Regions from separate parts of the Oceanobacillus phoenicis genome, predicted to be linked through region 1. Evidence: a T-box and tRNA genes for the amino acid it is inferred to sense, from the RefSeq annotation. Region 1 holds a T-box; the other holds one or more tRNA genes.
The links. The T-box of region 1 lies ahead of thrS (threonine--tRNA ligase). A T-box ahead of a tRNA ligase gene usually reads a tRNA of that ligase, here a tRNA-Thr.

Region 1 (15,561 bases):
TGAACTTGCCGGAGAGACGTTTAATTTAAATTCTCCAAAGCAATTGGGACCAATCTTGTTTGAAAAATTGGGTTTACCTGTTATTAAGAAAACAAAGACAGGTTATTCTACTGCTGCCGATGTATTAGAACAACTTGAAAATGAGCATGAAATCATTCCGAAACTATTAATGTATCGCCAATTAGGAAAGCTGCAATCAACCTATATTGAGGGATTATTGAAGGTTGTACGCAAAGATACAAGTCGCATCCATACAAGATTTAATCAAGCTTTAACACAAACAGGTAGGTTAAGTTCGATTGAACCAAACTTACAAAATATACCTATTCGTCTCGAAGAAGGTAGAAAAATTAGACAAGCTTTTGTACCTTCAAAAGATAAATGGATTATGTTTGCTGCAGATTATTCTCAAATTGAGCTTCGTGTTTTAGCACATATAGCAGGGGACGAAAAACTCATCAAAGCATTTAAAGAAGATACCGATATCCATACGCAAACAGCGATGGATGTGTTTCATGTAGAGGCGGATGAAGTAACATCAAATATGCGAAGACAAGCAAAGGCAGTAAACTTTGGAATTGTCTACGGCATAAGTGACTATGGTTTATCACAAAACCTTGGAATTACTCGTAAAGAAGCGAAAAAATTTATCGAAAGATATTTCAATAGTTATCCGGGTGTAAAAAGTTATATGGATGAAATTGTACAAGAAGCAAAGCATAAAGGTTTTGTATCAACGATCATGAAGCGGAGAAGATACTTGCCAGATATAACAAGTAGAAACTTTAATTTGCGTAGTTTTGCAGAACGTACAGCAATGAACACCCCTATTCAAGGTAGTGCTGCTGATATTATAAAAAAAGCTATGATTGACCTTGATCATCGTCTGAAGAAAGAAGAGTTACAAGCTAAATTATTATTACAAGTTCACGATGAGCTTATCTTAGAAGCACCAGAAAATGAAATAGACAAATTAAAGGAAATAGTGCCAGAGGTAATGGAGCATACTGTGGAACTTAATGTGCCATTGAAGGTTGACTATTCCTTTGGAAATAGCTGGTTTGATGCAAAGTAAGGAGAAGAAATAAATGCCTGAATTACCTGAAGTAGAAACAATAAAAGAAACATTGAAGCTGTTTGTATGCAATAAAACAATTAAACATGTAGATATTAAGTGGCCAAATATGATTAAGTATCCAGATGATGTTGAGGAATTTAAAGCATTGGTTACCGGTCAAACGGTTCGGTCGATGGGGAGAAAAGGAAAATTCCTTTTGTTTTATCTAGATGAATATGTACTCATCTCCCATTTACGAATGGAAGGAAAATATAGTGTCCATTCCCCGGGGGATCCAGTTAAAAAGCATACTCATGTAACTTTCTATTTTTCAAATGGAGAAGAATTACGTTATAACGATGTACGGAAATTCGGTACAATGCATGTCTATCCAATTGGTGAAGAGTTTTTGCACAAGCCATTAAATCAACTTGGTCCTGATCCGTTTGACACCTCATTTAATTTAGATTACTTTTATGAAAAATTAAAGCGAACAGATCGATATGTAAAGACAGCTTTACTAGATCAATCAATCGTTACAGGACTTGGGAATATTTATGTAGATGAGACATTGTTTCGCGCAAATATTCATCCACTTAAACGGTGTAGCAAATTAACAAAGCAGGAAGTGAAAAAGTTACAAATAAATGCTAAAGAAACATTACAAGATGCTATTAAAGCTGGTGGTACAACTATTCGTAGTTATGTAAATACCCAAGGGGATATGGGGATGTTTCAGCAAGATTTATTTGTATATGGCCAAGATTCCAAACCATGCAGAGTTTGTGGTGAAGATATTATTAAAATGAAGGTTGGTGGAAGAGGAACCCACTTATGTCCAACTTGCCAACCGAATAAGCAAGGTGTGAGATAATGACTTTAGTTATTGGTTTAACAGGTGGAATAGCAAGTGGTAAAAGCACTGTCTCTTCTATGTTTCAAGAAAAGAATTATCCAGTTATTGATGCTGATATTATTGCAAGAGAAGTAGTTGAGCCAGGAGAAAAAGCTTATGATCAAGTTATAGAAGCATTTGGGAAAGAAATTATTCAAGATGATCACAAGATAAATCGTCCTAAATTAGGATCAATTATTTTCACTGATGAAGATAAAAGAAACCAATTAAATGCGATTGTCCATCCGGCCGTACGAAGTCGTATGATATCCAAAAGAGACGATTACATCAACAAAGACGTGCCGTGTATTGTGTTAGATATTCCATTATTATTTGAAAGTAACTTAATCAATCTAGTTGATAAAACATTAGTTGTTTATGTAGATGAAAATATACAACTTACCCGATTGATGAAGAGAAATGGTTATAGTGAAAAAGAAGCTTCTGATCGGATAAATGCACAAATGCCCCTTAAGGAAAAAGCTGATTTAGCAGATATCGTCATTGATAATAATCAATCAATAGAGAAAACGAAATTGCAGTTAGACCAAGTTTTACAAACATGGAATATTGATTAGATAATTTCAACAGAGTAATTTATGAACATGAGGTTCATTCATAAATTACTCTGTTTTTTTTATTTAGGTAAAAACTTATTTATATAGCCTGTTAGATTATAATGATAACTTTATATATAGACAAGATACCTCTTTTTCATTATTTTTAACACAATAAAGTTAAATTATGTTATACTAATTTTGCATAATGGATTATGAGTATATCATAATTAGGGGGATTATTTCTTATGAATGCAAAACGTATCGCAATTACTGGATTTGGTCGAATAGGTCGAATGATTTTTCGACAAGCAATACAAGATGATCAGTTAGAAGTTGTTGCTATCAATGCTAGTTACCCATCTGAGACATTAGCACACATGGTGAAGTATGATAGTGTTCATGGAATTTTTGACGGAGAAGTGAAAGCGTTTGAAGATTATCTGGAAATAGACGGAAAAAGAGTGAAAATCGTTAACAATAGACAGCCTGAACTTCTGCCGTGGCAACAATTGGATATTGATATTGTTATTGAAGCTACTGGGAAATTCAAGTCGAAAGAAGAAGCAGGATTGCATATTAAAGCAGGTGCAAAAAAAGTTATCATCACAGCTCCAGGGAAGCAAGTGGATAAAACAATTGTTATGGGAGTAAATGAAGCTGCATATATTCCTGAAAGTGATGATGTAATTTCGAATGCTTCTTGTACAACGAATTGTTTGGCTCCTGTTGTAAAAGTTATTGATGATCATTTTACGATAAAAAATGGATTAATGACTACAGTTCATGCTTTTACAAATGATCAAAAGAATCTAGATAATCCACATAAAGATTTACGGAGAGCAAGAGGTTGTACACAATCAATTATTCCAACAACAACAGGAGCTGCGAAAGCGCTTGGTGAAGTTTTGCCACATTTAAACGGCAAATTACATGGAATGGCTTTAAGAGTACCTACACCAAATGTATCGTTGGTAGATTTGGTAATTGATCTAGAAGAAAGTGTTACTGTCGAGCAAATAAATCAATTATTTAAGGATGCATCTAGAGGATATATGAAAGGAGTATTAGAATACTCTGATGAACCTCTTGTATCAATTGATTATACAACAAGTGATTTTTCCGCGATTATTGATGGGTTATCTACCATTGTAATGGAGGGAAGCAAAATAAAAGTAATTGCTTGGTATGATAATGAATGGGGCTATTCCAAACGTGTTCTTGATTTAGCTCTTTATGTAGGAGATCGTCTAGAAACAGAAATGAAAGTATCCTCATAAAAATTTTAATTATATTGAATAGCTATTAACACTAGAAATAGAAATTGAATAAAAAACGGACAATAGATAGGATAAGTTAATTTCTTTCCTGGATATTGTTCGTTTTTATTTTGCGTGAAAAATGACTACTAAATGAACTAACTTCTTTTCAAAGAATAAGATTGAACTTTTCTTGAAATAGATTGTTTTATGTAGATGCAAAACACTTATGATTGACGGTTCTATCCGTTTATTGTTAAAATCTTAAATTGTCACTTTTAAAAATTGACACTATTTTAATTTAACTAGAGCATTTGTTAAAAACATGTTAAAATAATAGAATAATAATAATTAGTTATACTAATTCTATGAACGTTTGAGGTGTGTTTCCAAATGTCAATCGGCTATAAGATAAGGAAGTTTTTTAGTAATCATGCAGAAACAAAAGACCGTCATGAGGAAAAAAAGTTGCAGACCCATTACTATAAAGCAAGCAAAGACTCCGTAATGAAAGTCATTGAGTCCTATTTTCAATCGAAAGATACATATTCTATCAATGCAGTTTCAAAGGAACATGGTGAAATTAGTGCAACATCAAAAAAAGGCAAGAGTGTCTTTGTAGTTGCAACTATTATTATGGTGCGCCCTTATCATACAGCTGTTGATTTTTCTGTGACCACAGAAAGTTTACTACAAATAGATTTTGGATATAGTTCTAAAGTAATTCAAGAATTATATGAACATATGAATAAAGAACTTGAACTAATTACGGAACATTAGAGAATGGAGATGAACAATGATGCGATGTTCCAATTGTCAAAATAAGAATACCAAAGTTCTAGACTCTCGACCGATAGAAGAGGGGAGAGCAATAAGACGGCGTAGGGAATGTGAACGGTGCGGATTTCGATTTACTACTTTTGAACGAATTGAAGAAGTTCCTTTAATAGTGGTAAAGAAAGATGGCGTGCGTCAAGAATTTTCGCGTGAAAAGCTAACTCGTGGGTTAATTCGTGCGTGTGAAAAAAGACCAGTTGCCCTAGAAACCATAGAAAGTATAGCGCTGGAAGTAGAAAAAAAATTACGGAATGCAGGAAATCCAGAAGTTTCGAGTAACTCCATTGGTGAGATGGTAATGGAACTCTTATCTAAAGTAGATGAGGTGTCGTATGTACGTTTTGCATCTGTATATCGCCAATTTAAGGATATCACAGTATTTTTGGATGAATTAAAAGATATTATTAATACGGATAAATCGATGAAAGATAAATGAAAAAGTAGAAAGGGTGTATGATTACATGAATTTTATAGGGAAGATTCTTCCTATTGATGGGTATTATGTTATGAGAAAAGAACATTTACCTGTTGATTACGCCGTTTCACTAACTCATTTATATCAACCATTAATTGGAATTTATGCTGTTTCTCTGTATCATACCCTATTACACGACTCAAGTATCCATGCACATGTATCCCCACAGACACATCACACACTGATGAATTATCTTAATCTTTCATTGGATGATATTTACCGATCTCGTTTGAAATTGGAAGGGATAGGTTTACTAAAAACATATAAATATAAAGAAGATAATCGTGATTTTTATACATATGAATTGTTGAGTCCATATGCTCCACATGATTTCTTTAAAGATGATATGCTATCTCAATTGTTATTACATCATATTGGAGATCAAAAATTTGATATGCTATTTTCGCATTATGTTCCTAAAGAACGAGAATATGGAGAAGAAATAACGGTTGATTTTAGTGATGTCTTCCAAACAGTAACACCTTCAGAAAAAGTAGCTAGAATAGATAATTATAATAGTCAAAATAATTCAGGGGAATATGAAGTTCCAATGGATTTTAGTTGGATAGAGCAAATGTTATACAAACGAATGATACCAGTTAAACAGGTTTTAACAACTGCTATCAAGCGTCTTATTTATCAGATGAAAGTTCTATATAATTTGGACAGTCATGAAATTGAACGTGCTTGTCAATATGCAATCAATGAATCATATCAGTTTGATCAAAAAGAATTTAAAGCAGCGTGTCATGATATTTTTCGTTCAAAAAATAATCAACAATCGGTTCAGCTATCTGAAAAAAATAATCAGGATAAAATATATGAAGTGACGAAACCCAAAACCAAAAAAGAGCAATTAATTTATGAACTAGAAAGAATATCTCCAACACAATTGTTGAAAGACTTATCAAGAGGTAATGATGCTTCTGACCAAGATATTAAAGTAATTGAGTCTGTAATGACAAAACAAGATTTACCAGCACCAGTAATGAATGTGCTCATTCATTACGTATTACTGCAATCGAATATGAAACTTTCAAAAGCATATTTAGAGAAAATTGCTAGTCATTGGTCTAGGTTAAATCTTCAAACGGCAAGTGATGCAATGAATTTTGCTAGACAAGAACAGCAGAAATCTCATTCTAAAGTTAAGATGAATAACTATACGAGACAACGTCAAACTACAACAAAAGAAGTTATTCCCGATTGGTTTAAAGAGCGAAAAAATAAATCACAAGTAACTTCTGGAAAAACAAATTCTTCGATGGAAGATCAAGAAAAAATAGCATCAAGGTTAAAACAATATTTAAATGAAAATTAATCAAGATGTATAAGGGTGGTTGAGTGTGAAACCGATACAATCAGAATTGAAAGCATGGATGAAAAAAAACGAAAACTTCCAAACAAATTATCAAAACATCAGGAAAGAAGTATTAGAAGACCCATCCATTAAGCATTTTTTATCTAGCCACCCAGAGTTAACAAGTGAAGTTATTGATAAACATTTAATAAAGTTATATGAATATAAATCTCAGTCCAAGCAATGTGAACGATGTAAATCGCTTGGTGGGTGTCAGAATATGATACAAGGATATTCTCCTGTTTTGGAAGCTGGCAAAAATGAAATTCGGTTAAGTTATGAAAAGTGCCATAAACGAATAGACGAAGAGCAAAACGAACAGCAACAAAAGCTTATTCAAAGTCTTTATATGCCGAAAGAAATTCTTCAAGCAAGAATATCTGATGTTATTCAGGATGAGCACCGATCAAATGCATTAGGGAATGTTCTTGACTTTTTAGAAGCTTCCAAGCATGAGCTACCCAAAAAGGGACTCTATTTATATGGTTCGTTTGGAGTCGGAAAGACTTATCTATTAGGTGCAATAGCTAATGAACTAAAAAAACTTCAATACTCAATATCACTAATATATATGCCGGAGTTTGTCCGTGAAATTAAATCATCTTTTAAAGACGATTCATTCAATGAAAAAATAGATTTCTTTAAAAAAGCAGATGTATTAATGTTAGATGATATGGGAGCTGAGATGCAATCTGCCTGGTTCCGTGATGAAGTATTAGGTTCTGTTTTACAATACCGGATGATGGAAGGTTTACCAGTTTTTATTACATCTAATTATGATTTAGATCAACTAGAACAAGAATTATCTACAACAAGGAATGGAGTAGAACAAGTTAAAGCAGGAAGAATTATTGAGCGGATTAAACAAGTTACCACAGATGTGAAGATGAGTGGTCCGAATCGCCGTGACTAATGGGTACCTTTTATTGAACTCTACTAAAGCAGTTCAGTAAAAGGTATTTTTTAATACATTCATACCTATTTTCATAAAACCATTTGCTAGTTTGAGTAGTTTATTCATTTTTTTAAATGGTTGTCCATATAATGTAACAGTTCGGTTGTGGATGAGGGTGATATGTATTGGTGGAAGTATTTTTTGAATTAGACAAAGAAGTAGTAAGTTTTTGTGAATCTGTCTTTCGTAGAAATAGAAAGATGGAATTAAATTGGAAAACAAATGAAGATTGGGGAAATCATTTAACGATTGATGAAATATTACCTGCTGAAGATCTTCGTAAAACAATAAGTAAAGCGATGGCAGATGTAGTATTAACACATCGTTTAGGTAATATGATTCGAAAGATGATTAAAGAGTACTATTATACGGAGCAAGAAGAAATCGAACGTATACTTGATCTCACCAATTGGATTTTGACGGGGGAGGACGAGGATAGTAAGCATTTACGCAATAATAAAGATATTCATGGACTACTGACAAATTTGTTTGAAGAAAATATTCAAATTAATTCCGAAATTCATTTCGATTCATTAGTGAACTTTCGTTTATTACCTTTTCGTGATGAAATTAGAAGATGTGTTGGAGATGCGATTGATGAGTTTAGAAGAGAGGAAGATCATCAAGCATTTATTGATATGTTACGTGCCTACATACAGAAGAAAGATGTTGGTATGGAAATTATTCATATTATGCAAGGTGATACTTTCCAGTTTTATTATGACAATGGCAAACAATTATCGCGTCTTGAATTAAGAATGTTAATGCGTGAAGAACCATTATATGTTGTAGGGTTACATGATAATGAATTTAATCTAGCTCCACTAATTGCTATGGGACCAAAGAAAATTAAGATTTATGGAGATGATCCATCAGAACCGAAAACATTAACAGTTATTAATGTCTTCCAAGAAAAGGTGGATTTTGAGCCAACCCGCAATTTTCCTTTTTCTTACTATTTAAAAAACGATTAAACAGGCTTGATTTTCTTATATGAAAGGTCTATAATACGAATAAATGACTATATATTTATTCGTGATGATGAGGATAAGATTATTTATATTTCATAATTTAGAGAAGGAATCCATTGGCTGAAAGATACCTTTATGAGATAAGTAATTACCACCTCGGAGCTTTGTTGGTGAAATATTTAGTAATCAACAACGTATTTCTGCGTTAAAGATGTAATGAAGCTATCTAGTTGAAATTATGGATAGGAATTAGGGTGGAACCACGACGATACCAACGCTCGTCCCTTTGCAATAGTGCAAAGGGATGGGCGTTTTTTAATTATAATGGAAAAGGAGAATGAACATGGCAGATTTATCGATTATTTTCCCTGATGGTTCAGAAAAGCAATTTCCAGTGGGTACCACTGGTGAAGATATTGCAGCTTCCATATCACCAGGACTAAAAAAACAAGCACTTGCAATCAAACTTGATGGTGAGCTTGTAGACTTACGAAGAGAATTATCTTCAGGTGGAAAAATAGAAATAATCACATATAAAAATGATGAGGGTATTGAAGTGTTACGCCATTCTACTGCCCATTTATTAGCTCAAGCAATAAAACGCTTGTATAAAGATGTGAAATTTGGAGTTGGACCTATTATTGAAGAAGGTTTTTATTATGATATTGATATGGAACATAAATTAACTCCTGAAGATTTACCTAAGATTGAAAAAGAGATGAAGCGCATCGTCGATGAAAACCTCGAAATTAAAAGGATAGAAGTTTCACGAGAAGAAGCTCAAGAAAGGTTTAAAGAAATTGGCGATGATTTAAAATTAGAACTCATCGACGCTATTCCAGAAAATGAACAAGTTACTATTTATGAACAGGGTGAGTTTTTTGATCTATGTCGAGGAATTCATGTGCCTTCTACGAGTAAGATTAAAGCATTTAAGTTATTGAGCATTTCTGGTGCATACTGGCGTGGAGATAGTAACAATAAACAATTACAACGCATTTATGGTACAGCTTTTGAGAAAAAAGGACATTTGGAAGAACATCTCCAAATTTTAGAGGAACGAAAAGAAAGAGATCATCGTAAATTAGGAAAAGAATTAGGTATATTTACGGTTTCACAAAAAGTTGGACAAGGTTTACCGCTTTGGTTACCAAAAGGAGCAACCATTCGTCGTAATATAGAGCGGTATATTGTTGATTTAGAAGAAAGATTGGGATATAGCCACGTTTATACGCCTGTATTAGGTAATGTAGATCTGTACAAAACAAGTGGACATTGGGACCACTATCAAGACGATATGTTTCCAACAATGGAGATGGATAACGAAGAACTGGTATTACGTCCAATGAACTGCCCTCATCATATGATGGTGTTTAAAAATCAACTATGGAGCTATCGTAATTTACCAGTTCGAATCGCTGAACTAGGAACCATGCATCGGCATGAAATGAGTGGTGCACTAGCTGGATTACAACGTGTGCGAGCAATGACATTAAATGATGCGCATATATTTGCTCGTCCGGATCAACTTAAAGAAGAATTTATCCGTGTAGTGGAATTAGTGCAACATGTCTATAAGGACTTTGGGATTGAAGACTATTATTTCCGCCTTTCCTATCGTGATCCAGAAGATAAAGAAAAATATGTTGATAATGATGAAATGTGGGATAAAGCTCAAGCAATGTTGAAAGAAACAATGGAGGATATGGATTTAGAGTATGTAGAGGCTGAAGGAGAAGCAGCATTCTACGGTCCGAAACTCGATGTACAAGTTAAAACTGCATTAGGTAAAGATGAAACCTTATCGACAATACAATTAGATTTCCATTTACCTGAGAGGTTTGATCTGACGTATATTGGAGAAGATGGTAACCAACATCGACCAGTTGTAATTCACCGAGGTGTAGTATCAACTATGGAACGATTTGTTGCATTTTTAATTGAAGAATATAAAGGTGCTTTCCCTACATGGCTCGCACCAGTACAAGTGAAGATTATCCCAGTTTCGTTACAAGCTCATTTAGATTATGCGAAGGATATGGAAGAAAAGCTTCGTTATCAAGGAATTCGTGTAGAATTAGACGAACGTGATGAGAAAATTGGATATAAAATCCGAGAAGCACAGACACAGAAAGTTCCATTCGCTTTAGTATTAGGAGATAAAGAAATAGAAAGTAACAGTGTTAATTATCGTAGATACGGAGAACAAGATACAGAGACATTGGAATACAACCAATTCTTAAACTTAATCAAGGATGAAGTAGATAATAAGAAGATTAAATAAGAATCAGTGGTAAGGGATATTATTCAAATAAAAGCTGAACTATAACGTGATGTTTTTCAATATCGTTGTAGTTCGGTTTTTTGTTGTAAATATGTATTAAAGGACAAAGTGCCCAACAATAGACGGAAAAAAGCAACTTTTGGCACTTTTTTTCCAATAATATGAGATAGTAAACTAAAAAATAATAAGAAAGATATGTTTTCTCTCGCATCCAGCCAAGAAACGATCGTCTTCTAGAGCGGTAGAAATAAATACTAATCTATTAGGAGGTGAAGTGGTAAGGGTACTGGATTAAAATTATAGGAGGAGAGAGAACATGAAACGGATAAAGACAAAGGGAGTAGTTGTTGTATTTGTTATGTTGATTGGGATGTCTTGCCTCACTCTTACACCTTTTACCACCACAGAAGCTTCTCTACAAAAAGAAAATCCATTTATACGAGCTTTTTGGGTACAAGCCTTTGAACCCGGCTTAAAAACTCCCGAAGATATTGATGAACTAGTTGAAGATGTTGATAAAGCTAATATGAATACGATTATTGCACAAGTGAGCAGAAGACATGATGCATATTATCATAGCGATGTTTTACCATTTACAGAAGATCCTTCTGTTCCAGAAGGATTCGACCCATTAGGCTATTTATTAACAAAAGCACATGACAAGGGAATCGAAGTTCATGCTTGGGTGGTAGTAGGTCCAATGTGGCATAGCGTATACGGTGGTGCTCCTTCAGATCCAACACATATTTGGAATCTACATGGGCCGGACGCTGTAGAAGATAAATGGGTAACAGAAGATTTTAATGGTACAGTACCGTACTGGCAACCTTATCTTGACCTTGGTCATCCTGACGCAAGAAACCATGTAGTTGAAATGGTAAATGATATTGCAAGAAATTACGATGTAGACGGTGTCCATTTGGATTACATCCGTTACCCCGAAGACGGGAAAGGATACAATGCTACTTCTTTAGCGAGGTTTCATGAGGAAACAGGTCGTACTGATCGACCACCAGTAAATGATCAAGAATGGATCGCTTGGAAAGTAAAACAAGTTGATTCACTAATTAAACGCGTGTACACGGAGCTTATGGCAGTAGACTCTGATGTTGAGCTATCTGCAGCTGTTTTATCATGGGGATTTCATGATCCAAGTAAAACGAATTGGTGGGATATGGATCCTATTCAGCGAGCACATCAGAATTGGAAGACATGGGTTCAAGAAGGATATCTAGATTATGCTTATGTTATGAATTACGATAGTGATGCAGACCCACGAAGGGCTGAACGTTATGATCAATGGATTGAATGGCAAAAAGATTTACCAAGAAATCGAGGTATAATAATTGGACCAGCACTCTATTTAAATACGATAGCGGATAGTATGAATCAAATTCATCGTGCGTTAACACCATCTGTCAATGGTAATATGGCAGAAGGAGTAAGCCCGTATGTTTATAATATTTGGAGCAATGATGGTCTTCCTAAATCGGAACTCATTGATTCGCTTTACTTACCAACAGAACATAATGAAGGAAGTGCACCATTTGAAATACCTACAGAGTTGCCAGATCCTTCATGGCGTCAGACGAATCATGGACATCTATTAGGACAACTAATCAGTGAGCAAGCTACTGAAGAAGTTGTTATACGACGTGGCAAAAATGGAAAAATAATTAAAACAATAGAAACAGATGCGAATGGTTATTTTGTTGCTACTGATCTTTCACCAGGTAATTATTTTATCCATAATAAGAATCGTGACGAACGAACAAAAGTACAAATAAAAAAACAACACGTAACGAAAATTCTTCTGGAAGATTAGAAGTAAATCTTGGGATTGGGACAAAAGTACCTACGCAAAAGGTAAATCAGAATGAATGGCTTATAAAACCTGCTTCAGAAATATACTGCACTTTTCTAGCGGAGACTGGGGAGCCTCACTCCCACAGGACAAAGAGGACCTCGAAAGCATTACATCTCAGGAAAGAATCGATTTTTGACTTTCAAGGAGTAACCGTGTATTTCTTACGCTTATTCTATCTATCATTCGTTTTTTGAAAGAATCTTTTTGCTATGTCCCAACCCAAAAAATTTATAAAGGTGATTGACAGTTTTGTCATGACATGATAATCTAAAACAGTTGTATAAAAACTAGTGAAGCTGTATTGACGTCATAGACGAGATATGGTACACTATAAAAGTTAATAAAATGATCTAAGACAAGTAGAAGCACCCGCTTCTCACCTGATTGACACCGATTATGGTAGTTGACTGGTTCCAACCTTTTATTTAATTGTATTTGGAGATGTGTGGGTGCGTGTATGTACCGACACTTTTTTAATTGCATAAAATAAGCTTGTCAAATAGATCAGTAACAATAATTTCGGAGGTGGCTGGCTATTAGCAAGGATATGAACGTTAATGAAAAGATTCGTGCTAGAGAAGTACGACTAATCGACTCAAACGGTGATCAGCTTGGAGTAAAATCTCGTCAGGAAGCATTGGATATTGCAACAACAAGAAATCTTGACTTAGTACTAGTTGCTCCAAATGCGAAACCGCCAGTATGTCGTATCATGGACTACGGTAAATATCGTTTCGAGCAACAGAAGAAAGAAAAAGAAGCTCGTAAAAAGCAAAAAGTCATTAATGTAAAAGAGGTTCGTTTCACACCAGGAATTGGTGACCATGATTTTGAGACAAAACTGAAAAATGCTCGTAAGTTCCTTGAAAAAGGAGACAAAGTAAAAGCTGCAGTGCGTTTCCGTGGTCGTGCGATTACCCATAAAGAACTAGGTCGTGAAGTGTTAGATCGTTTCGCTGAGGAAGTAAAAGACCTTGGTACGATTGAAACAAAACCTAAAATGGAAGGCCGTAATATGTTTATGATGGTCGCTCCAATTAATGAAAAAAATTAATTCGTACAGTAGATAACTAGGAGGAATGAATTATGCCTAAAATGAAAACTCATAAAGGTACAGCAAAACGTTTTAAAAGAACGGGTTCTGGAAAAGTAAAAAGATCTCATGCATACACTAGTCACATGTTTGCAAACAAATCACAAAAACAAAAACGTAAATTACGTAAAAGTGCACTTGTTTCTTCTGGAGATTATAAGCGCATTAAAGACATGCTACCAAAATAATATAATCGTAGAAATGGAAATGAATTAGGAGGGATTTCTTATGCCACGTGTAAAAGGTGGAACAGTAACGCGTCAACGTCGTAAACGCGTATTAAAATTAGCAAAAGGTTACTATGGTTCTAAAAGAACTTTATTTAAAACAGCGAAACAGCAAGTAATTAAATCTGGTCAGTATGCTTATCGTGACCGCAGACAGAAAAAACGTGATTTCCGTAAATTATGGATCACACGTATTAATGCTGCAGCTCGTATGCATGATATTTCTTACAGCAAATTAATGCACGGATTAAAAGTTGCTGGAATTGATATTAACCGTAAAATGCTTTCTGACCTTGCAATTAGTGATGAAAAAGCATTTGGTCAGTTAGTATCTCAAGCAAAAGATGCTTTAAAATAATAGTTTGATAAAGACCGAATCCAACTAGGATCGGTCTTTTTTTAAACAGATGTAAAGTAAAGGGAGGCTAGGTGTACAATGGAAGAATGGGGTAGCATATTATATTATTTAGTGGCGGCAAATATTATTGGCTTTGTAATGATGTACATAGATAAAAGGAAAGCTGTTCGTGGACATTATCGGATTCCAGAAAGAACATTTTGGTTGCTAGGAATCATTGGTGGAAGTATTGGGATATATATTGGTATGAAATCATTTCGACATAAAACGAAACATCGATCGTTTACGATTGGAATACCTGTCCTTATTGTTATTAATGTGATTAGTTTTAGCTGGATTCTACTTTTCATGTCATAAAGGCTCGTCTACTGTCATATAGATATATGGAACTTTGTATAATCAAAGGTAAAGACAAAGGAGGTGGAGGATGGAATATATAGGAAATTATTTATTTTCTATTGTTGAAATGGGTGGAGTTCTCTCACCGCTTTTATTTATCATATTTCATTTATTTAGACCTTTATTATTTTTACCTGTCGTATTTATATGTATTTCAGGTGGAGTATTGTTTGGTCCAGTAGCAGGGACGATTTACTCAATTATAGGTATTACACTTTCAAGTTTACTGTTCTACGGTTTAATGGGATGGACTCCAAAATCTGTACAGCGTTTGATTGGAGTTAAACAAAAACTGTTAGGCAAACATGCAGAACTGACAAAATCTCAGATTACCTTATTACGATTGGTCCCTTTTATACATTTCCATCTATTATCCTTATGTCTTATTGAAATAAGTAACGGGTTTAAAGATTATGCGCGATCATCATTGTTTTCTAGCATACCACTCGCAATGGTCTACACTTCAATAGGAGGTTGGATATCTAATTTAAATCCAATGTTCATCGGAATATTACTAGTTGCATTATTACCAATGTTATATTTATTAAGAAGAAAAGAAATCATCATCAAATGGCAAGAGTTTTTCTCCGTACATGACTCACAACAACACACTTCATTAACACGGTCTCCTTCTTAAAACACACGTGAATCTACGTGTGTTTTTTGTTATTGTTGATATATACGCACAAAAAAGTTGGAAGTGGTTGGATGGAATTAGATTTAATATTGGATGTGATAAAGACTAGGGTTACAGAAATTTTGCATAGAAAACTAGAAGGTGTTTATGTACATGGGTCTATCGCATTAGGTGGATTTCAAAAAAGTAAAAGTGATATTGATTTGATCATTATTGTTAATCAAACGTTGAGCTTACAAGAAAAACATGGATTACTTTCATATTGTTTATCACAATCGAAGAATCCTTATCCGATTGAAGTTTCTGTATTAGAAAAAAGTGGATTGGAAA
Region 2 (15,561 bases), 1.8 Mb from region 1:
TATCCGAACCAATCTCCAATGTAGACTCTATCCGCATATTAGACAATGGCGACGGTAAAGGCATGGACCGCATTCCAAATTCTGTTACATCAATGATGACCAACATGCAAGATAGTTTAAAACAAATGACTGGCTTGGATTTAAATGCGATGTTAAACCGCATTACAGGTGGAGGAAATAATACAACCGATACAAAAGAGCCCATACAAGCCCTTGCATCGAAAATTAATCAACCCAAAAATGAAGTCGCAGCCGTAGATGAACCGAAAACTTCAGAAGGAACTGCAACAGAAGAAAAAAGGGATGATAATATAGAAGAATAATACGATATAGTTGAACAAAGCCCTCCAGAGCGGGGGGCTCTGTTATTACCTTAAATCATTAACGATGGAAGTAACAATATGCATAGAATCCCATTCTCCATTCGATACAGCTATTATTGAATAATTCTTTGGAAATAATTTCGAATGAATTTCCTCTATAGAGCTGCCTTTTTCATATAAAAATTTAATTTCTCCATAAAGGTTTTCAAGATAATCTAATTTTTGCTTCAACTTCTCTTTTCCATTTGGAACATACCCAGCATGACAACAAAATATTGATCGAATATCGTAGCTAAGGATGGTACGAATTGAATTCATGATCTGAGGAATCGATTCATCTTTCATGATTACTTTTGTTTTTGATGATACAAATAAATCACCAGAAAACAGCGTTCCTGATTGTTTATCCAGCAAGCAAATATGATCATTCGCATGACCTGGTGTATAGATTACTTCCCATTCTTTCTTTTGAGATTGAACCATATCTTTAACAGCAATAGGTTTAAAAGGTCTCCTTACTCCCCAGGTTAATTGACGATATTTCGGATAAGGAGTGTCGTCAGAACAAAGTTCTATTCCTTTAGAATGCAGATAAATTGGTACATTTAAATGATCTTGTATCCAGGGAGCTGTACCAGTATGATCTTCATGATTATGGGTAAGAACTACGGAATCAAATGTTATATTCTTATAAAAATCAATTAACTCCGATTCAAATCGTTGTGGACCAGTATCGACTAACATTCCATCGACTAAAAATATAAATACTTTACTCATTTTAGGAGCAGTCATTTCAACACAGGTTATATTTTCTTTATCATAAATTTCAAGCACACTGGTTCACTCTCCTTTATAATTTTACGTTTACTATAACTTTACCACAAAAATGAATGAATAGTCAGTCATTTTGATCTTCACAAAAAAAGACTTGCTCTATATAAAAGAGAAAGTCTTTTTTAATATTTTTCGGCAGGTTGTTTCCCAGCTTATATTGATCTGATTTTTACTAACATGCCGGGGCTTCTTGTCCACGACATGTTAGTTGATGGGAATCGGACGCTTCATCAGCATTGTATTATTTTGATTTCCAAGTGCCGTCTCTATTATTGTCATTAAAACCATGTATTTTATCATTATCAATAATTAATCCCTGGACACTTCCGTGATAAGACGTGTCATCCACATATTGAACATCGAGGCCAAGATCTTCAGGATTCGTTAAAAATATGGAATCCTTCTCAACTTGCAGTACATCCTCGTTAAATTCTAGAAACGTTCTAGGACTGTTCACCGACGCTTGGATTGGTTCATTGAATTTAATGGTTTTCACTAACTGTTGAGCAATCATTGATGTAATTTTTCTTCCACCAGCACTACCAATGCCTATTACAGGAGAATCGTCTTTCGTTAATATTGTTGGCGATGTGTAACTAAAAGGACGCTTGCCAGCCTCAGGAAGATTTGGCGAATCCTCTTTATTACTAAAGTTTTTCAATTGATTATTTAAGAAAAATCCATCCACATATTCCCCTGATCCAAATAAATCACTTAGTGTATTCGTTACGGAAACCATCATACCGTTTTTGTCTACTACTACAAAATGTGTCGTGTTCTCGTGATTCTCTATATCAGCATCTGATTCCAACTCTTTAAGATATTCTTCCGATAAATCAAGCCCTTGGAATTTTGATGCGAGATTTTGAATATGGTCTTCTGAAATCATTTCTTCTATTGGGACATCGGTATAGTTAGGGTCACCTACATTTTCTAAACGGTCACTATAACTTATCCGATTAATTAATCCCATTTTTAAAGAAAAAGCCAAAGGGTGGTCTTTGGTCTCTTCAATTTGTAATGACTCCGCCATTTCCAAAACCTGAATTAACATGACACCCCCCGATGGTGGGGGAGGAGCTAAAACATCATAATCGCCGAATTTCCCTTGTATAGGATCTTTTACTTCTGTTTTATATGTCTCCAAGTCTTTCTCTTCGATATCACTATCTTCTTCAGTAATCTCATTCGCAATATCGCCTTGATAGAAAGCATGGGGACCATTTTCTTGAATATCTTCTAACGTTTCTGCTAATTGTTCTTGTACTAAAACTTCTCCTTCTTGAATAGGCTCCCCATCTGGAAATAAATGATCTAAATCGGATAGACGATCATCATCGGCTTTCAATGCATTATGCAGCGTTTCTGTAACCGTAATACCATTTGCAGCAAAATGAATGGAAGGATCAATAAGCTGTTCCATATCCATTATTCCAAAATCTTCATGAACTCGGTACATTCCATTAATAAAACCTGGAACCCCTATGCCACTTGAAGATACATTATCATCTGGTGCGGTTTCACGATAATCATAAACTACTGGGTCTTGATTATTATTAGGATGAATTATCATCGTTCCACCACCACCAATTCCAGATCCATACGGTTCTGCTACACCTAAAACAAAGCTAATTGCGATAGCAGCATCAACAGCATTGCCACCTTGTTCAATTATTTTCATCCCAACTTCCGTTGCAATTGAACTGTCGGACGATACGCCGTAGGGACCGCTATCCTCTGAAGGTGAATCATTGAGCGTGAAATCACCATTATCCGTCGAGCCGTCTTCAATACCATTTCCTGAGTTTTTAACTCCCAAGACAATTAAAGATACCAATATAACCAAGCCAATAACAATGATGTAAAAACGTTTATTATATATGAAACGCTTCTTGTTGTTCATTTTTCAATTACACCAAAGATAATAAAAAAACGACCGTAGTGATGATTAACCCCATAACTGTATCCATGCTTGTTCTTTTCTTATGCATTTTAACTGTTTTTAATACCCACTCTTTGAACGTCAGTCTTGATTGTTGTTTCTTTTTTGGTTTTTCTAAAATAGCTTCCATTTAAATTCCTCCTAAATAAGATTTGTTAATACAACTGTTCCTAACGTAAATCCACTAAGCAATATTGTACTTCCAACTGTTGGTATGACTCCTTGTTTCTCAATCGTATTTGCAATTAATCCAGGAACAATAATCCCTATAGCAACCAATCCACCTACTGCTTCTGGAATTGCATATCCCGGTAGCCCAAAATCGAAAATTGTTTTCATGATGATTCCAATGATAATCATAGCTGTAAATTTTCTTCTTCCGTATAAAATCGTAAATTTGCCAATTACTTTCATAACAATTAAATAGGTCAAAAAAGCAATCATAAATGTAACAACAATACTCACTGGGGCGTTAACCATCATGGCAATATATCCCGGAACAATTAATCCAGCTGGAATAATTCCTGTCCTTTCTGTATAAAACAAACTAAGAATTACTCCGGCAGCTATAGCTAAATAAACATCTCCTGTATCAAATACAAACATTTTTTAATTCCTTTCTCTAAGCAGATTCTTTTACTATTTTCATTTGTTCAAGTCGATTTACTAATTCATCAGCCCCGCCATGGATATTTCCAATACCATAGATAGTCTTATCTGATAAGTATGGCTTAAGTACTCGTACAATTTCATCGGTGCTTGTCTTTTCTAAATCTAAAAGGTTCTTAACAGGAAATGTTCCTTTTTTATACTCCTCTACTATAAGTCCTGTGCTATCCCCCATTACAATTAGTGTCTCTGCCTCTATATTTGGTAAAACTTGTTTGATAAACTGTTCTGTACGATTTAAGCGGTCCGAACGGGTATTCATGATAACAACTGGCTCGTCTGTAGGATAACTCAATTGCTTGACACGCTCCCATATATTGAGAGTAGACATTGGATCGTTCGCACTGAATCCATTAACTAAAAAGCTTGGATTATCCATATCCCCAATTGGAATTATCTGCATAGCACCAGGATCTGGCCAAGCTTTTAGCATTCCTTTAAAAGCCGTATCATGATCAATATCAAGAACATCAGCCACAGCTAGAGCTAGTGCTGCATTTTCTGGGAAAACCATATACTCAAATTTTTTGAGAAAGTCTTCCGAGATAATAGATGTGTCACATACATGTACTTTCGTATTCCTTTGTTTTGCCATCTGTTTAAAGTGTGGCGCAAAGGGACTATCATTAATAATCAGATCCCCATTATGAGGGATTGCTTCAGAAAACGAATCTGCAACTTCTTGTAATGTTGGCCCTAATACGTCCATATGATCTTCTAGAACATTAACAATCAACCCAATATTCGCTTGTAGTATTTTTTCTTGGAATACTATTTGATAATCAGGCTTAACTGCCATACATTCACTTACTAAAGCATCAGCTTTTAAATCGGATGCTTTCGAAATAACTTTTCTTTGCTCACCTATGTTTGGACCTTCCAATCTTCTATTAATAGGAGCCTCTTGAGAGTCGAACCAGTATAACATCCTCGCATCCGTTCCTGTCGTTTTGCCAACGGTATGATAACCGGCTTCTTGTAAAACCCCTGTTATTAATCTAGTAACAGTAGATTTACCTCTAATTCCATTTACATTTATACGTACCGGTATACTTGCAACATTTTTATCATTAACCATCTTATCTTTAACTCCAAAGAAAATAGCTAAGGAAGCTAATAACAAAATGATTAGAAACTCTTCCAACATGTTTTCACCTCTATTATCATTTTTAAAATTGGTTACCTAGATCTTTTAATAAAAAACTCAAATAAGCACCTTTTGAAAACGCGTCATTTTCCAAAAATGACAAAACACTTACCGCTCTGTGCCTTCTAAACACGATCGAGATTGAAAATCTTTTGGAACTTTTTTCGTTTCAATGTAGGTACCTATCACTCCTTTTTTATTAATCTAATCGCTACTTCAGTGACTACGATATCTTGCACCTACACTATAACCGGCATTTAACGACAGGGAAATAGTAATTCTGACTCAATTTCCATTTATTTTCCAAATATAGTATTTTATATTTATTGGAAATTATTTATTTGGGTTACTTTTTGATCATAAAAATAATAGATTCTAACTATTTTTGCGCAGATATCGAATTATTCTGTTAATATAAACCGGATTTTTTCTTAATTTGACGGATGGTACGGAAGCCTCCCTTTCAAATAATTAGTCATGAGTAAACTCCTCGATTTTAATATAACTAAAACAGAAATTTAACATATAATTTACTTTGATTATTTTATAGAAAAGTTGCTTTGTTGATGATTGTATAAATTACTTGAATTAATTTTCTTATATATTTTAAAAGACTCTTTCCTAATTAATTTACTACTGAGGTTATCTTATAATTTTTTTTGCCACAGAAAAAATGTACCTACAGCTAATATTCCTACTAATTTCCATGAAGTAAATTTTCACACCGAGTTGGTCATTCAAAGCAAAAAAAACACTTTTCCTCTATAGGGAAAAGTGTTTTTTTTAGAGATTTCCAACGGACTTAAACCGCTTTACTCCTTAACTAAAAAGTCACTTTAAACTCTTCTTCTCTATCTGCAGCAGACTATACCTTATGAAAAGTTGAATTTAAAACTCAACTTTTAAGTTACCTAACATTTTTGCAGTTTCCGGATCTTGGTAGGATAAAAATAGACTTTCTCCGGTATCAAGAGACTTAATTTGATTGATTTCATCTAAGTTTAACTTAACATCGAAAATGTCAAAGTTATCAACTATACGCTCATTATTCACCAATTTAGGTATAGAAACAATGTTTTGTTTCGATAGGCAACGTAGTATAACCTGCGCGATAGATTTGTTATGAGTTTTTGCAATAGATATTAATATTTTATTGCTGAACATATTATTAAGGCCTTCTGCGAACGCTAATCGTTCTAATTGTCAAGCCTGTAATGGAGTTTTCTCCCCTGCAATAAACACAAAAAAAACGCTCTATCCTATATAGGACAAGCGTTTACCTAAAGAGCTTCCAAGCGGACTTGAACCGCTGACCCCTTCCTTACCATGGAAGTGCTCTACCGAACTGAGCTATGGAAGCATATGGCTCCACAGGTAGGATTCGAACCTACGACCGATCGGTTAACAGCCGATTGCTCTACCACTGAGCTACTGTGGAATAAGTAGAATAATTGGATAACAAAAATCAGCCTGGCGGCGTCCTACTCTTGCAGGGGCAAAGCCCCAACTACCATCGGCGCTGAAGAGCTTAACTTCTGTGTTCGGCATGGGAACAGGTGTGACCTCTTCGCTATCGCTACCAGACTAATTGGTCTGTTGTTATTTAGGATTGTACCCTAAAAACTAAATAAGAGTAACGTGACATCATTCTAAGAACTTAGATAAGTCCTCGATCAATTAGTATCCGTCAGCTGCACGTGTCACCACGCTTCCACCTCGGACCTATCAACCTCATCGTCTCTGAGGGATCTTACTCACTCGAAGTGATGGGAAGTTTCATCTTGAGGGGGGCTTCATGCTTAGATGCTTTCAGCACTTATCCTTTCCACACGTAGCTACCCAGCCATGCTCCTGGCGGAACAACTGGTACACCAGCGGTGTGTCCATCCCGGTCCTCTCGTACTAAGGACAGCTCCTCTCAAACTTCCAACGCCCACGACGGATAGGGACCGAACTGTCTCACGACGTTCTGAACCCAGCTCGCGTACCGCTTTAATGGGCGAACAGCCCAACCCTTGGGACCGACTACAGCCCCAGGATGCGATGAGCCGACATCGAGGTGCCAAACCTCCCCGTCGATGTGAACTCTTGGGGGAGATAAGCCTGTTATCCCCGGGGTAGCTTTTATCCGTTGAGCGATGGCCCTTCCATGCGGAACCACCGGATCACTAAGCCCGACTTTCGTCCCTGCTCGACTTGTAGGTCTCGCAGTCAAGCTCCCTTCTGCCTTTACACTCTACGAATGATTTCCAACCATTCTGAGGGAACCTTTGGGCGCCTCCGTTACTCTTTGGGAGGCGACCGCCCCAGTCAAACTGCCCGCCTGACACTGTCTCCGAACCGGATCACGGTCCTGGGTTAGAATGTTCATACAGCGAGGGTGGTATCCCACGGGTGCCTCCACGTAAGCTAGCGCTCACGCTTCAAAGGCTCCCACCTATCCTGTACAAGCTGCACAAACATTCAATATCAGGCTACAGTAAAGCTCCACGGGGTCTTTCCGTCCTGTCGCGGGTAATGCGCATCTTCACGCATAGTATAATTTCACCGGGTCTCTCGTTGAGACAGTGCCCAAGTCGTTGCACCTTTCGTGCGGGTCGGAACTTACCCGACAAGGAATTTCGCTACCTTAGGACCGTTATAGTTACGGCCGCCGTTTACTGGGGCTTCGGTTCAAAGCTTCGCTCCGAAGAGCTAACTCGTCCCCTTAACCTTCCAGCACCGGGCAGGTGTCAGCCCCTATACTTCGCCTTTCGGCTTCGCAGAGACCTGTGTTTTTGCTAAACAGTCGCTTGGGCCTATTCACTGCGGCTCCTCCTATGAAGGAGCACCCCTTCTCCCGAAGTTACGGGGTCATTTTGCCGAGTTCCTTAACGAGAGTTCTCCCGCTCACCTTAGGATTCTCTCCTCGCCTACCTGTGTCGGTTTGCGGTACGGGCACCTATGATCTAACTAGAGGCTTTTCTTGGCAGTGTGAAATCCGGAACTTCGGTACTCAATTTCCCTCCCCATCACAGCTTGAAATTGCCAGACGGATTTGCCTATCTGACTTTCTCACTGCTTGGGCGCACACGTCCATCGGTGCGCATTCCTTATCCTACTGCGTCCCCCCATCGCTCAAACAATCATGAGGTGGTACAGGAATATCTACCTGTTGTCCATCGCCTACGCCTGTCGGCCTCGGCTTAGGTCCCGACTAACCCTGAGAGGACGAGCCTTCCTCAGGAAACCTTAGGCATTCGGTGAAAGAGATTCTCACTCTTTTTTCGCTACTCATACCGGCATTCTCACTTCTAAGCGCTCCACCAGTCCTCACGGTCTGACTTCACAGCACTTAGAACGCTCTCCTACCATTGTTCGTAAGAACAATCCGCAGCTTCGGTGATACGTTTAGCCCCGGTACATTTTCGGCGCAGAGTCACTCGACCAGTGAGCTATTACGCACTCTTTAAATGGTGGCTGCTTCTAAGCCAACATCCTGGTTGTCTGGGCAACTCCACATCCTTTTCCACTTAACGTATACTTTGGGACCTTAGCTGGCGGTCTGGGCTGTTTCCCTTTCGACTATGAACCTTATCACCCATAGTCTGACTCCCAAGTTTAAGTAACTGGCATTCGGAGTTTGACTGAATTCGGTAACCCGGTAGGGGCCCCTAGTCCAATCAGTGCTCTACCTCCAGTACTCATCATCTTGAGGCTAGCCCTAAAGCTATTTCGGAGAGAACCAGCTATCTCCGTGTTCGATTGGCATTTCACCCCTACCCACACCTCATCCCCGCATTTTTCAACATACGTGGGTTCGGGCCTCCAGTCAGTGTTACCTGACCTTCACCCTGGACATGGGTAGATCACACGGTTTCGGGTCTACGACCACATACTATATTCGCCCTATTCAGACTCGCTTTCGCTGCGGCTCCGTGTCTTCCACTTAACCTTGCATGAGATCGTAACTCGCCGGTCCATTCTACAAAAGGTACGCCGTCACCCATTAACGGGCTTCGACTACTTGTAGGCACACGGTTTCAGGTTCTATTTCACTCCCCTTCCGGGGTGCTTTTCACCTTTCCCTCACGGTACTGGTTCACTATCGGTCACTAGGGAGTATTTAGCCTTGGGAGATGGTCCTCCCGGATTCCGACGGAATTCCACGTGTTCCGCCGTACTCAGGATACACTCCGGAGGAAATTCTTTTTCAATTACAGGGCTGTTACCTTCTTCGGCTGACCTTTCCAGATCGATTCATTTAAAGAATTTCTTTGTAACTCCAAAGGAGTGTCCTACAACCCCAGAAAGCAAGCTTTCTGGTTTGGGCTCTTTCCGTTTCGCTCGCCGCTACTCAGGAAATCGAGGTTTCTTTCTCTTCCTCCAGGTACTGAGATGTTTCAGTTCCCCGGGTCTGCTCCCTATACCCTATGTATTGAGGTATAGGTACTGCTCCATTACGAACAGTGGGTTTCCCCATTCGGAAATCCCCGGATCAAAGTTTACTTACAACTCCCCGAGGCATATCGGTGTTAGTCCCGTCCTTCTTCAGCTCCTAGTGCCAAGGCATCCACCGTGCGCCCTTATTCACTTAACTAAGTTATTTCAGTAAATAAGCGTGCTAATTTAATAGCCTTGTTTCAAAAAAACATTAAATAGATTCAGCTTCTAATTTAATAGTTGCTTCATCTTTTTGTTTGATGTCGTTGTTACTCTTATTTAGTTTTCAAGGTACAAAAATGGAGCCTAGCGGGATCGAACCGCTGACCTCCTGCGTGCAAGGCAGGCGCTCTCCCAGCTGAGCTAAGGCCCCATATATCTATTGTGTTAGATGGTGGGCCTGAGTGGACTCGAACCACCGACCTCACGCTTATCAGGCGTGCGCTCTAACCAGCTGAGCTACAGGCCCATCTCAATTATAAATTTAAAGAGAATTGCTCTCTCAAAACTGAACCAAACAACCAAGTACGATTCCGTAATAATCTAGCTTCAGCTCCTAGCAACTAGCGAACTTCCTTTACCTTCGTACGATAAATCAACATCGATTCACTATCGTTCATCGTGTTTCCTTTATCTCCTACGGCTCAGTCCAGTTCGTACGTTGCTGAACAGTCGCTTCAGCCTTTTTAATATATCCTTAGAAAGGAGGTGATCCAGCCGCACCTTCCGATACGGCTACCTTGTTACGACTTCACCCCAATCATTAGTCCCACCTTCGGCGGCTGGCTCCAAAAGGTTACCTCACCGACTTCGGGTGTTACCAACTCTCGTGGTGTGACGGGCGGTGTGTACAAGGCCCGGGAACGTATTCACCGCGGCATGCTGATCCGCGATTACTAGCGATTCCGGCTTCATGTAGGCGAGTTGCAGCCTACAATCCGAACTGAGAATGGTTTTGTGGGATTTGCTTGACCTCACGGGTTCGCTTCCCTTTGTTCCATCCATTGTAGCACGTGTGTAGCCCAGGTCATAAGGGGCATGATGATTTGACGTCATCCCCACCTTCCTCCGGTTTGTCACCGGCAGTCACCTTAGAGTGCCCAACTAAATGCTGGCAACTAAGATCAAGGGTTGCGCTCGTTGCGGGACTTAACCCAACATCTCACGACACGAGCTGACGACAACCATGCACCACCTGTCACTCTGTCCCCGAAGGGAAAACTCTATCTCTAGAGTGTTCAGAGGATGTCAAGACCTGGTAAGGTTCTTCGCGTTGCTTCGAATTAAACCACATGCTCCACCGCTTGTGCGGGCCCCCGTCAATTCTTTTGAGTTTCAGCCTTGCGGCCGTACTCCCCAGGCGGAGTGCTTAATGCGTTAACTTCAGCACTAAGGGGCGGAAACCCCCTAACACCTAGCACTCATCGTTTACGGCGTGGACTACCAGGGTATCTAATCCTGTTCGCTCCCCACGCTTTCGCTCCTCAGCGTCAGTTACAGACCAGAGAGTCGCCTTCGCCACTGGTGTTCCTCCACATCTCTACGCATTTCACCGCTACACGTGGAATTCCACTCTCCTCTTCTGCACTCAAGTCCTCCAGTTTCCAATGCACGTTTACGGTTGAGCCGTAAGATTTCACATCAGACTTAAAGAACCGCCTGCGAGCGCTTTACGCCCAATAATTCCGGACAACGCTTGCCACCTACGTATTACCGCGGCTGCTGGCACGTAGTTAGCCGTGGCTTTCTGGTTAGGTACCGTCAAGGTGCCATCAGTTACTATGGCACTTGTTCTTCCCTAACAACAGAGTTTTACGATCCGAAAACCTTCATCACTCACGCGGCGTTGCTCCGTCAGACTTTCGTCCATTGCGGAAGATTCCCTACTGCTGCCTCCCGTAGGAGTCTGGGCCGTGTCTCAGTCCCAGTGTGGCCGATCACCCTCTCAGGTCGGCTACGCATCGTCGCCTTGGTAAGCCGTTACCTTACCAACTAGCTAATGCGCCGCAGGCCCATCTGTAAGTGACAGCAAAAGCCGCCTTTCAACTTCTCATCAGGAGATGAAAAGTGTTATCCGGTATTAGCTCGCGTTTCCACGAGTTATCCCAGTCTTACAGGCAGGTTGCCTACGTGTTACTCACCCGTCCGCCGCTCATTCCATTATCGTCACCTCCGAAAAGGATCAGATAACTTCCTGCGCTCGACTTGCATGTATTAGGCACGCCGCCAGCGTTCGTCCTGAGCCAAGATCAAACTCTCCATAAAAGTTGTGTTTCTTGTGCTTCAGAAGTCAACTTCTGACTTCATTTCTTTTTAAGAAAAACGAGGTGTTTTTCTTCTTTCGTACTGGTTGTTTTGTTCAGTTTTCAAAGAGCAATTTCAGTGTTTGTCGTTTTTTGCGACAAGATACAATTTATCACGTTATCCATTTGATGTCAACACTTTTTTAAATCTTTTTTTAAAATGTTTGTTCAAGGTGACTTGCAAAATGTTTCATCAAGCGACAACAAAAATTAATATACCATAATCCTTTTTATTCAGCAATAGTTTTTAAAGAAAAAAATAAAATTCGATAAAAAACCTTTTGTAGTAATAACATCGATCACCACAAAAGGTACCGAATTAAATATTCCCTTTTCTTTTAGGGATATACTTCATACACTCCTGCTCACTTGCTACTCTGCGGAGTAATTGAAATAATAATCGATATCGTTCTCGCATTGCGCTTTTCACCATTTGATCAATCCGAGTATCATCTAAATCTAATAAGATTTCTTCAAGCTCACGCTTTATTAAATACTCCATTTCCTTCTGTTCCATCTCATTTACTAATAATCCAATCATGCGATCACCTCATATATCACCAAATAATTCCGTTAAATGAATTCATATATTGCTATTAATATATTTCATTAAGTCTTTTTCTGTTCCAATGACTTAAGTATTACAAGTATTCGCAAAAACAAATGAATTTTGTCGGTCGAGTTGTATATCCTATACTATTCCCCAAACACCCTATATTTCATCCATTATTTTCTTAAAGAGATTTCGACAAAACAGGCTTGTACATAATTTATTAGTGTAATGCATAGATATGATTAAAGGTATATGTAGAGGAGGAGAACGAATGGATCATTTCTATTCCTTTCGTCTAAGAGGAAAAAGAACTGCATGGATAATCGCATTAGCATTTATCGTCGCTCTTATAGCATGGACACAAAAAGATGCAGTACTCTCCGTATTTAACGGCGAAGAACCTGTAGCTTTATCAAAAGGTAATGCTGACGAACCCGATATCGCAATTACATTTAATATTAGTTGGGGTGAAGAGAGGGTAAAAGAAATTTTAAAGCAATTAGAAAATGAAGATGTACAAGCAACGTTCTTCATTAGTGGTGAGTGGGCAGAACGTCATCCAGACCTACTACAAGCTATTTCGGATGGAGAACATGAAATTGGAATGCTTGGTTATCGATACAAAAGTTATCTAGATCAAGAGATAGATCAAGTAAGAAAAGATCTATTGTATGCACAAGAAGCGTTTGAAAAGTTAGGATATGAAAACGTTAATTTATTGCGCACGCCTCATGGTCATTTTAACGAAGAAGTTATTGAACTTGCTGAAGATCTCGGTTTCCATGTAGTTCATTGGAATGTAAATCCAAATGACTGGGAAAACCCAGGTACAGATGTAATTGTGGACTACATCATGAAAGAGACTGATAATGGAGATATTGTTCTATTGCATGCATCAGATAGTGCAAAACAAACTGCTGGTGCATTAGAAACCATTCTCCCAGGCTTAAAAAACAAAGGCTATGAACCGGTAACCATTTCAGAAATCATTAATCAAGCAAAAGCAAATACTGAAATCGTTGACTAAAAAAGATCTCTTTCCAAAAAGGAAAGAGATCTTTTACATTACTTTTTCTTCTTTTTTTCATTCTCTTTCTTTTTAGCCTGCCCATTACTTTCTTGAACCTGTGGCTTCTTCTCTTGAAAATTTAATCGATGTAAATTCAAAATTTGGTATGTATTCGACACAAGTAATGGAACAACCATAAGCCATGCATAATCTGTTCCATCTACCATTAATCCCGGCACCCATTCAACGGTCGTAAATACCACCATAAAGAATAGCGCTGGAACAAATGCTTTTTTATTTGTTTCTTTGGCTTTAATCTTAGCAACTATCCAACCAATTAATAATATCGCTGCTGCTAATAAGATAAACCAAAACAGCGCCACATTATCTGCTGATTGATAAGGAAAATAAATAATGTCAAAAAGTACAAAAACGATTAGACCTACTTGTACCGTCGGCCAATACCCTTTGAATAAACTTAATCCCATCCGATGAACAAATAAATACGCAAAAAATCCAGTTAAACTAATGGTTGCAAACGTTAACCCTAATCCTAAAAAGAATACGATAAGTCCTAGAATTTCCATCCCATCAAACGGTTGCAAATAGTTTAAATATTGCTCTGGTTTAACAAAGAAGCTTGCAATTAATCCGGCCAGTCCACCTAGCCAAAATGTTTTCCATAAAAAACTTACAAGGATTCGTGTATTCAAACTTTTTCACTCCTATTGCACATACTGTCAGTTCCCCCAATATTTTACCATGATACGACATTTATTTCTCTTGTGTATGTGCATATTTTAATTATTTATCATACATATTAAGTATATAGAAAGGAGGACTAAAAATGGTACGACGACATCTATGTACTGTACTCCTTAGCTTATCCTTCTTTATATTCTTAGCCGCTTGTGGTGGTGGTGAAAACAGTCAAAGCGAAAGCGAATATGATTCAACCAAAAAAATGGTTGTTGATATACTTCAAACTGAAGATGGTAAAAAAGCGCTCCGCGAAATTATGCATGATGAAGAACTTAAAAACTTATTAGTTATGGAATCAGACAGCGTAAAAAATGCTGTTAATGAAGCTCTTACCTCAGAAGAAAGCAAAAAATCATGGGAAAAGATGTTCGAAGATCCAGAGTTCGTTAAGACATATGCGCAAACCATATCTGATGAACAAAAAAATTTAATGAAAGATCTCATGAACGACAGTCAATTCCAAAAACAAATGATTGAACTGTTAAACAATCCTGAAGTTACTGAGCAAATGCTATCTGTTGTAAAAAGCCAACAATTTCGAGCTCATTTAGAAGAAACGATTCAGGAGACCTTACAATCCCCTATTTTCCAAGCCAAAATTGAAGAAATTTTACTCAAGGCTGCGGAAGAACAAAGCAAATCAAGTGGTTCTTCAAATGAATCCGGTCAAGAAGGCGGATCTGGAGAGTCTCAGTCTGGTTCCAATAGCGAGTCTGGCGGCGGTGGTTAACCATAATCGGCTGGATATGTATGAGAATAGGGTGCCCGCCATCAATCAGGACACCCTAATTCTTTACCCCGCATGTAACGGGAAGTAAAACATCACTGTTTCGCTTTATTCTTCCATCTTGGCAATTACTTTAGCTGCTATCTTATGATATTCTTTTCCAATTGGGTGATCTTCTTGGTACACAGAAGGCGCAAAAACATCTTCTTCCTCATAAGGTTGTTGTAGAGGGAGCTGTCCTAATACTTTTGTTTTTAGTACATCAGCAAGTTTTTTGCCTCCGCCTTTACCGAATACATATTCTTTCTCTCCGGTTGTTTTACTTTCAAAGTAAGCCATATTCTCAACCACGCCAAGAATTTCATGGTCTGTTTTTATTGCCATTTGGCCAGCGCGTGCCGCTACGAAAGCAGCAGTTGGATGCGGTGTCGTTACAATTACTTCCTTACAAGTTGGTAATAGCTCATGTACATCCATGGCGATATCACCTGTACCTGGTGGTAAGTCTAATAATAGATAATCTAATTCTCCCCACTCTACTTCAGAGAAGAAACTATTTATCATTTTACCAAGCATTGGGCCGCGCCAAATAATCGGTGAGTTATCTTCTACAAAGAAGCCCATGGAAATTACCTTAACTCCAAAACGTTCTACCGGAATTATTTTTTCTCCTCGTACAACAGGTCTTTTCTCTACACCCATCATATCTGGAACACTAAATCCATAAATATCAGCATCAATAATTCCAACTTTTTTCCCTAAACGCATTAATGATACTGCTAAGTTTACGGTAACCGTAGACTTACCTACGCCACCTTTACCACTCGCAACTGCGATAAATTTTGTATTTGAATTACCACCCATGAGAGA

Region 2: it encodes a tRNA-Thr, which carries the amino acid that the T-box ahead of thrS (threonine--tRNA ligase) is inferred to sense. The anticodon was not compared.

What each region holds. Positions count from the first base shown of each region.
Region 1 is NZ_JBDFME010000001.1:2,340,564-2,356,124, forward strand. Features, by position in the region: gene polA (DNA polymerase I) at 1-1,075, shown strand, start outside; gene mutM (DNA-formamidopyrimidine glycosylase) at 1,089-1,931, shown strand; gene coaE (dephospho-CoA kinase) at 1,931-2,530, shown strand; gene ABC346_RS11565 (glyceraldehyde-3-phosphate dehydrogenase) at 2,758-3,789, shown strand; gene ABC346_RS11570 (cytosolic protein) at 4,162-4,548, shown strand; gene nrdR (transcriptional regulator NrdR) at 4,568-5,041, shown strand; gene ABC346_RS11580 (replication initiation and membrane attachment family protein) at 5,067-6,401, shown strand; gene dnaI (primosomal protein DnaI) at 6,427-7,353, shown strand; gene ytxC (putative sporulation protein YtxC) at 7,524-8,369, shown strand; T-box leader at 8,425-8,655, shown strand; gene thrS (threonine--tRNA ligase) at 8,710-10,650, shown strand; gene ABC346_RS11600 (glycoside hydrolase family 10-like protein) at 10,967-12,475, shown strand; ribosomal protein L20 leader region at 12,869-12,998, shown strand; gene infC (translation initiation factor IF-3) at 13,065-13,571, shown strand; gene rpmI (50S ribosomal protein L35) at 13,604-13,798, shown strand; gene rplT (50S ribosomal protein L20) at 13,839-14,195, shown strand; gene ABC346_RS11620 (DUF1294 domain-containing protein) at 14,274-14,552, shown strand; gene ABC346_RS11625 (TVP38/TMEM64 family protein) at 14,623-15,231, shown strand; gene ABC346_RS11630 (aminoglycoside adenylyltransferase domain-containing protein) at 15,303-15,561, shown strand, end outside.
Region 2 is NZ_JBDFME010000001.1:494,827-510,387, forward strand. Features, by position in the region: gene ABC346_RS02665 (flotillin family protein) at 1-323, shown strand, start outside; gene ABC346_RS02670 (MBL fold metallo-hydrolase) at 369-1,157, opposite strand; gene ABC346_RS02675 (gamma-glutamyltransferase family protein) at 1,399-3,060, opposite strand; gene ABC346_RS02680 (hypothetical protein) at 3,068-3,229, opposite strand; gene pgsC (poly-gamma-glutamate biosynthesis protein PgsC) at 3,241-3,705, opposite strand; gene pgsB (poly-gamma-glutamate synthase PgsB) at 3,722-4,915, opposite strand; gene ABC346_RS02695 (aldo/keto reductase) at 5,804-6,079, opposite strand; tRNA gene ABC346_RS02700 (tRNA-Thr) at 6,202-6,275, opposite strand; tRNA gene ABC346_RS02705 (tRNA-Asn) at 6,279-6,353, opposite strand; rRNA gene rrf (5S ribosomal RNA) at 6,384-6,499, opposite strand; rRNA gene ABC346_RS02715 (23S ribosomal RNA) at 6,573-9,494, opposite strand; tRNA gene ABC346_RS02720 (tRNA-Ala) at 9,638-9,710, opposite strand; tRNA gene ABC346_RS02725 (tRNA-Ile) at 9,730-9,806, opposite strand; rRNA gene ABC346_RS02730 (16S ribosomal RNA) at 10,039-11,602, opposite strand; gene ABC346_RS02735 (hypothetical protein) at 11,960-12,181, opposite strand; gene pdaB (polysaccharide deacetylase family sporulation protein PdaB) at 12,465-13,220, shown strand; gene ABC346_RS02745 (KinB-signaling pathway activation protein) at 13,259-13,915, opposite strand; gene gerD (spore germination lipoprotein GerD) at 14,050-14,694, shown strand; gene ABC346_RS02755 (Mrp/NBP35 family ATP-binding protein) at 14,800-15,561, opposite strand, start outside.